Regions from separate parts of the Streptomyces sp. NPDC101118 genome, predicted to be linked through region 1. Evidence: riboswitches for the same ligand, from Rfam matches in the RefSeq annotation. Region 1 holds a riboswitch; the other holds the start of a gene.

What was found. A riboswitch is a leader RNA that binds a small molecule or an ion and turns the genes downstream of it on or off. The one in region 1 is predicted to bind guanidine.
Positions count from the first base shown of each region.
Region 2: linked by a shared signal. The riboswitch ahead of ACIQUQ_RS24540 (DMT family transporter) and the one ahead of ACIQUQ_RS05260 (Ohr family peroxiredoxin) in region 1 are both predicted to bind guanidine.

Region 1 covers NZ_JBIVZG010000002.1:508,574-511,964, reverse strand. Annotated here, with positions in the region: gene ACIQUQ_RS05275 (PRC-barrel domain-containing protein) at 43-402, shown strand; gene ACIQUQ_RS05270 (protealysin inhibitor emfourin) at 525-767, opposite strand; gene ACIQUQ_RS05265 (hypothetical protein) at 994-1,479, opposite strand; gene ACIQUQ_RS05260 (Ohr family peroxiredoxin) at 1,472-1,918, opposite strand; guanidine-III (ykkC-III) riboswitch at 2,002-2,063, opposite strand; gene ACIQUQ_RS05255 (VOC family protein) at 2,259-2,687, opposite strand; gene ACIQUQ_RS05250 (mechanosensitive ion channel family protein) at 2,738-3,391, opposite strand, start outside.
Region 2 covers NZ_JBIVZG010000016.1:123,420-126,810, reverse strand. Annotated here, with positions in the region: gene ACIQUQ_RS24545 (transglycosylase domain-containing protein) at 1-1,905, shown strand, start outside; gene ACIQUQ_RS24540 (DMT family transporter) at 1,850-2,170, opposite strand; guanidine-III (ykkC-III) riboswitch at 2,201-2,264, opposite strand; gene ACIQUQ_RS24535 (co-chaperone GroES) at 2,318-2,620, opposite strand; gene ACIQUQ_RS24530 (DUF3618 domain-containing protein) at 2,706-3,026, opposite strand; gene bcp (thioredoxin-dependent thiol peroxidase) at 3,130-3,391, shown strand, end outside.

The DNA.
Region 1 (3,391 bases):
GCCGTCGCCCCCGAGGAATCGCCGAGAAAGGAAGTTGCTCCCATGACCGAGAACATCTGGGTCTACCGCCTCTCCGTCGGCAGCCTGGAGGGCACCGATCTGACGGGCTACAAGGTGGAGGCCGTCGACGGCACCATCGGCAAGGTCGACAAGCACTCGTACGAGACCGATGCCTCCTGGATCGTCGTCGACACCGGACCCTGGATCTTCGGCAAGGAGGTCCTCCTGCCCGCCGGCACGATCACCCGCGTGGACGCCGCGGAGGAGAAGGTCTACGTCGACCGGACGAAGGAACAGGTCAAGGAGGCCCCGGAGTTCGTCCGCGACAAGCACCTGGGCGACCCGGAGTACCACCGGGAGGTCGGCGGCTACTGGGGCGACGCCCCGCTGGGCCGCTTCTGACCGCGCCGCACCGCGATCCTGGAAACCGGCGGGCGTTCCGGCACCTCGGGGTGCCGGAACGCCCGCCGGCGTTTCCCGTCAGTGGCCCGGCCGCCGTGGGCGGCCGGGCCACTGACGTCCGGTCAGGCCGCCTCCTCCAGCACGGCGCGGATCAGCCTGCGCTGGTCCTCGGAGAGGCAGCCGTCCTCGACGTCGAGCACCTGGTCGTCCACGGTGATCCGGTAGTGGAAGCCGTCCGGGGTGCCCGACAGGGCCCTGAGGGCCAGCTCCTCCCAGTGCGCCGCGTCGCGGCGGCCCGAGGTGTCGAGCTCGCGGGCCTTCTCCACACCCGCGAAGCCCCCGGATCGCGTGACGGTGATCCGCATGGTCGTTACCTCCGTGGTCCGGTCGGCCGCCACGGGGAAGTCCGGTACCTGTCCCCCGCAGCGGTGGCGGCGCGTCACCGCCGCCCCCGCGCCTGCCCCGCTTCCGCGCACCTGGGCACCGCGAGGGCCCGGAGCGGCCCGATCCGTCCGGAAAGCGCCGTCGGGTGGCCGAGAGGGGCCGGGCCGGGTGCCGCTGCGGCTCCCGGCTCCCCCGCGGGCCCGGGGGTCACAGCCGCCAGTACGTGCCCGTACGGGAGTCGACGTGGACCACGTGCGCGCCGACGCGTACGACGTGGTGGTCCGGGCCGGTCCAGGAGCCGCTGTCGCCCTCGGCGTCGGGGAGCGGCGTCCAGACCTCGAGGAAGGTGCTGCCGTCCGGGTTCGTGCCCCACTCGACGAGGTCCGTGCCCTCCCACCGGAAGCTGCCCGCGTCCTCGCCGGGCTCCCCCGTCAGGTGGTGGAAGTGCACCTGGCGGCCGTCGAAGCCGGTGGTGCCGGCGAAGCCCCGGCTGTCCGCGAAGTACCGGCCGTCCTGCAGCCAGACCACCTCGTCGTCCTCGCGCAGGGGTCCGCCGTCGCGGCTGATCCCGCGCCGCAGCCATGCGCCCCGCTCCGGCACCGGCACGCCCGGCCCGCCGGGGGCCGGGGTCCCGGCCGGGACCGGGTACCGGCTTCCGTCCGGCGGCCCGGGCGCGGCGGCCGGCTCAGGCATCGGCGGGGCCGCCGTCGAGCGCCTGGAGCGAGAGGTCGATGTTGCCGCGTACCGCCTGCGAGTAGGGGCAGACCGCGTCCGCGCGGTGGAGCAGGGGCAGCAGGTCCGCCGCCGCCCAGCCGGGCACGGAGACGGTGAGGCCGACGGCGAGGCCGTAACCCGCGGGCGTGTCCGTGGTGCCCAGCCGCACCTCGCACTGCACGCGGGCGGCCGACGCGTCGGCACCGAACTCGCCGGCCACCTCGGCCAGTGCGGAGGTGAAGCACGCGGCGAAGCCGGCCGCGAACAGCTGCTCGGGGTTGGTGGTGCCCGGCACCTTCTTGCGCGGCGGCGCCAGCCGGACGTCCAGCCGTCCGTCGTCGGTGACGACCGATCCGGTGCGTCCTCCGGAGGCGTGCGCGGTCGTGGTGTAGAGGGTGCGGGTGAGCGGCACGGTCATGTGGTCGGCCCATCTGTGCGACGAGGGAACGCTGCCCGGGGCCGGACAGCGGTACGGCGCCTGCCGGTGGGACGGCGCCGTGGGGCGCGTCGTCGTGCGTAACCGGGTACGGCGCATCTCGTCCGGGGCCTCGGGTGGGGCCGCCGCACAATCTAGCAACGGACCGCGGGGACCGGGGTCCGCCGGTGACCCTTCTCACCCGGGAGGGCGGCAGGGGCCGGCCGTGGGCGGCCGGGACGGCGGACGCTCACCCGCGCGACCGGGCCGGGACCGCACCGCCCGCCCGGTGGCGCCGGGACCGCCCACCCGCCCGGTGGGCCGGCCCCGGTGGCCGCGCCCCTCAGCCGCGGCGGGACTGGGCCGGTACGGCCGCCTGCCGGACCGCGGACAGGACGAACCCGTGGCCCGCCGGGTCTGCGTAGCGGCGCACGGTGGTACGGCTGCCCGGCCCGCTGCCGGGGTCCTCGGCGGCCACCGGCCGGGCCCCGAGCGCCACGGCCTCGCGCTCGGCGTCGTCCAGGCTCGGTGCGGGGACCAGTATGTGCAGGTGGGCCTGCTGGGAACCCTCGGGGAGTGGCCAGCTCGGCGGGGCGTGGTGCGGGTCGCGGCGGACGCCGAGGACCACGCCGGCGGGGCCGGAGACGAGGAGCAGGTCCCCGTCGTCGGGGGCGGGCGCGGCGGTGCCGCCGAGGAGTTCGGCGTAGAAGCGGGCCAGCAGCTCGGGTTCGGCGCTGTCCAGGACGAGGACTGTGGTCTTGGGTACGGTCATGCCGCGCGTGTGCCCGGAGTCCGCGCCCGTACACGGGGCGTGTCCGGGCGTCAGTCCCAGGCCGGGCGGCGGGGGCCGTCGCCGTCCGGCGAGGGGGCCGGGGCCACCGCGAGGCGCGGCAGGGCGTGGGGGTGCTTCTCGGAGAGCCAGGCGACGAGGCGTTCCCGCACCGCGCAGCGGACGGTCCACAGGTCGTCGGCGTCCTTGGCCGTGACGATGGCCCGGACGACGATCGTGGAGGGGGTCGTCTCGGTGACGGCGACGTCCCAGCCGCGGCCGTCCCATGCGGGGCAGTCGCGGAGGATGTCGTGGACGTGCTCGCGCATGAGGTCCACCGGCGCGGAGTGGTCGCAGTGGAGGAAGACGCTGCCGGTCATCTGGAGGCCGCCGCGGGACCAGTTCTCGAAGGGCCGGGTGGTGAAGTACGAGACCGGCATGGTGATCCGGCGCTCGTCCCAGGTCCGCACGGCGAGGAAGGTGAGGGTGATGTCCTCGACCACTCCCCACTCGCCGTCGACGACGACCGTGTCGCCGATCCGGACGAGGTCGCCGAACGCGATCTGGAAGCCGGCGAAGAGGTTGCCCAGCGTGGACTGGGCGGCGATGCCCGCGACGATCCCGATGATCCCGGCGGAGGCGAGCACGGAGGTGCCCAGCGCGCGGAAACTCGGGAAGGTGAGCAGCATCGCGGCGGCCGCGACGAC
Region 2 (3,391 bases), on a different contig from region 1:
AAGAACTACTACCTCGGCCAGGAACAGACCATCGAGCGCAAGGTCAAGGAGTTCTTCATCGCGATCAAGCTGGGCCGCGAGGAGACCAAGGAGTCCATCCTGGAGGGCTACCTCAACACCAGCTACTTCGGCCGCAACGCCTACGGCATCCAGGCCGCCGCCCAGGCCTACTACGGCAAGGACATCAGCCGCATCACCACCGCCGAGGGCGCCTACCTCGCCACCCTCCTCAACTCCCCCAGCGCCTTCGACGTCGTCGCCCACCCCCAGCAGCGCGGCCGCGCCGTCGCCCGCTGGAACTACGTCCTCGACGGCATGGTCAAGAAGAAGTGGCTCGACCCCGCGGAACGCGCCGCCACCACCTTCCCCGAACCCGGCAAGGTCCGCGCCCCCTCCGGCATGTCCGGACAGCGCGGCTACCTCGTCGAAACCATCCGGGACCACCTCCTCGCCAACAAGGTCATCGACGAGACCGACCTCGCCGCCGGCGGCTACCGCATCACCACCACCATCGACAAACGGCGCCAGACCGCCTTCGTCGAAGCCGTCCGCGACCAGCTCATGAGCAAGCTCGACCCCGACCGCGCCAAAGACCGCATCGTCCGCGCCGGCGGCGCCTCCATCGACCCCGCAACCGGCAAGGTCGTCGCCCTCTACGGCGGCATCGACTACACCAGGCAGTACGTCAACAACGCCACCCGGCGCGACTACACCCCCGGCTCCACCTTCAAGCCCCTCGTCTTCACCGCCGCCGTCCAGAACGGATCCACCACCCAGGACGGCCGCCGCATCACCCCCAACACCCTCTACAACGGCGACAACCGGCGCCCCGTCCAGGGCTCCGCCATCGCCTACGCCCCCGAGAACGAGGACCAGCGCTCCTACGGGGACATCACGGTGCGCGAAGCCACCAACGACTCCGTCAACACCGTCTACGCACAGCTGGCCGTCGACGTCGGCCCCACCAAGGTCAAGAGGACCGCCGTCGACATGGGGATGCCCAAGGACGTACCCGCCTTCGACGCCGTACCCGCCATGGCCCTCGGCACCCTCCAGGCCAGCGTCCTCGACATGACCCAGGTCTACGCCACCCTCGCCGACCACGGCCGCCACACCCCCTGGACCATCGTCGAGAAGATCACCAAGGACGGCGACTCCGTCCCCCTCCCCCGCCGCACCCCCCGCCAGGCCGTCACCCGCGAGGCCGCCGACACCACCACCTCCATGCTGCAGAGCGTCGTCGAGAGCGGCACCGGCACCGCCGCCCTCGCCGCAGGACGCCCCGCCGCCGGCAAGACCGGCACCGCCGAGGAGGACAAGGCCGCCTGGTTCGCCGCCTACACCCCCGAGCTCGCCACCGTCGTGGCCGTCATGGGCCAGGACCCCGACGCCGGCACCCTCCAGCCCCTCTACGGCGCCCTCGGCGAGGCCCGCATCAACGGCGGCGGCTACCCCGCCCGCATCTGGGCCGCGTACACCGCGGCCGCACTGGAAGGCACCGACCCCGTCGACTTCGACCTGGAACTCCAGCCCGGCGCCGCGTACGTACCGCCCGCCGAGCCCACCCGCACCCGCGGCCCCGACCGCGAGCGCCCCGGCCGCCCCCAGGGCCAGACCGAAGGCCAGAACCATGGCCGCGACCAGGGACGCACCCAGGGCGGGAACAACGGGGGCAACACGGGCGGGGGCGACGAAGGCGGCCGGACCCAGGGCGCCACCACCGGCACCACGGGGGGCACCACCACGGGAACCACCGGCGGCACCACCACCGGCACCGACGGAGGCGGCACCACCACCACGGGCGGCACCACCACCACCGGAGGCCCCGGCGGCACCGACAGCGGCGGAACTAGTGACCCGAGGTCGCCTTCAGACCCACCACAGCCACCAGCAGCAGACAGATGAAGAAGATCCGGGCGGCGGTCACCGGCTCACCCAGCACCACCATGCCCAGCACCGCCGCACCGGCCGCACCGATGCCCACCCACACGCCGTACGCCGTACCGATCGGCAGCGACTTCGCCGCGTACGACAGCAACACCATGCTCGCCACGATGCCGGCACCGGTGAACACGCTCGGCCAGAGCCGCGTGAACCCCTCCGTGTACTTCATGCCGACCGACCAGCCGACCTCGAGCAGACCGGCGACGAGAAGAAGAACCCAGGCCATGACGGCACCTCCGGGACGAGAGCGGAACGGGGTGCGTCGTCTTGTCGTACCCGGTACGGCGCGTCTCGTCGGGGTTCCAGACCACCGTAGCAAAACACGAAAAAAGGACCGGTGACCCAGGTCACCGGCCCTTCCTCGGAAAACCGTCTACAGGTACAGGCCGGTGGAGTCCTCCGACCCCTCCAGCCGCTCCGCGGCCACCGCGTGCAGGTCCCGCTCGCGCATCAGCACGTACGCCACGCCCCGCACCTCCACCTCGGCACGGTCCTCGGGGTCGTACAGCACCCGGTCGCCCGGCTCCACGGTCCTCACGTTCTGACCGACCGCGACCACCTCGGCCCAGGCCAGCCGCTTGCCCACCGCAGCCGTCGCCGGAATGAGGATGCCGCCGCCGGAACGGCGCTCGCCCTCGGGCGAGTCCGACCGGACCAGCACGCGGTCGTGCAGCATCCGGATGGGCAGCTTGTCGTGGTGGGTGGGGTTATCGCTCACGTACCGAACCTACCTGCCCGCGCCCGCCCCGCGCCCCCCAGGGTCACCCGCGCCTGCGACGCGCGGAGACGGCGAGCAGACCGATCAGACCCACGGCGACCATCGCCACCGGCACGACCCGCTCGAAGCGCGGGGCGCCGTCCTCGTGCCGCAGGCCGGCCTTGAGGTCGATGACCACCCGGTTCACGGCGGCGAAGGCACGGCCCGCCGTCTCGTCGACCGTCGAGGCCACCCGGGCCCTGGCGTCCCCGATGATCGTCTGCGGGTGCATGCGCACGCCGATCTCGTCGAGCGTCTCCGCGAGCTGCTCGCGCCTGCGGATGATGTCCGCCTCGATCTGGGCGGGGGTCCTAACATCCGACACCGCGCTGCCTCCGTGATGGTCGTGGGTGGGCGTAGTCCGACGTGGACAGTCTGTCAGCTTACGCTCGTGCCGTACGGATCCCCTCCCGAGGAGACTTGAGGACATGAGCGAGCGACTCCAGCCCGGCGACACGGCTCCCGCCTTCACCCTGCCCGACGCGGACGGCAACGAGGTCTCGCTGGCCGACCACAAGGGCCGCAAGGTGATCGTGTACTTCTACCCGGCCGCCCTGACCCCCGGCTGCACCAAGCAGGCCTGCGACTTCACCGACAACCTCGACGTGCTGGCGGGCGCCGGCTACGACGTGATCGGCGTCTCCCCGGACAAGCCGGAGAAGCTGGCCAAGTTCCGCGAGAAGGAGCACC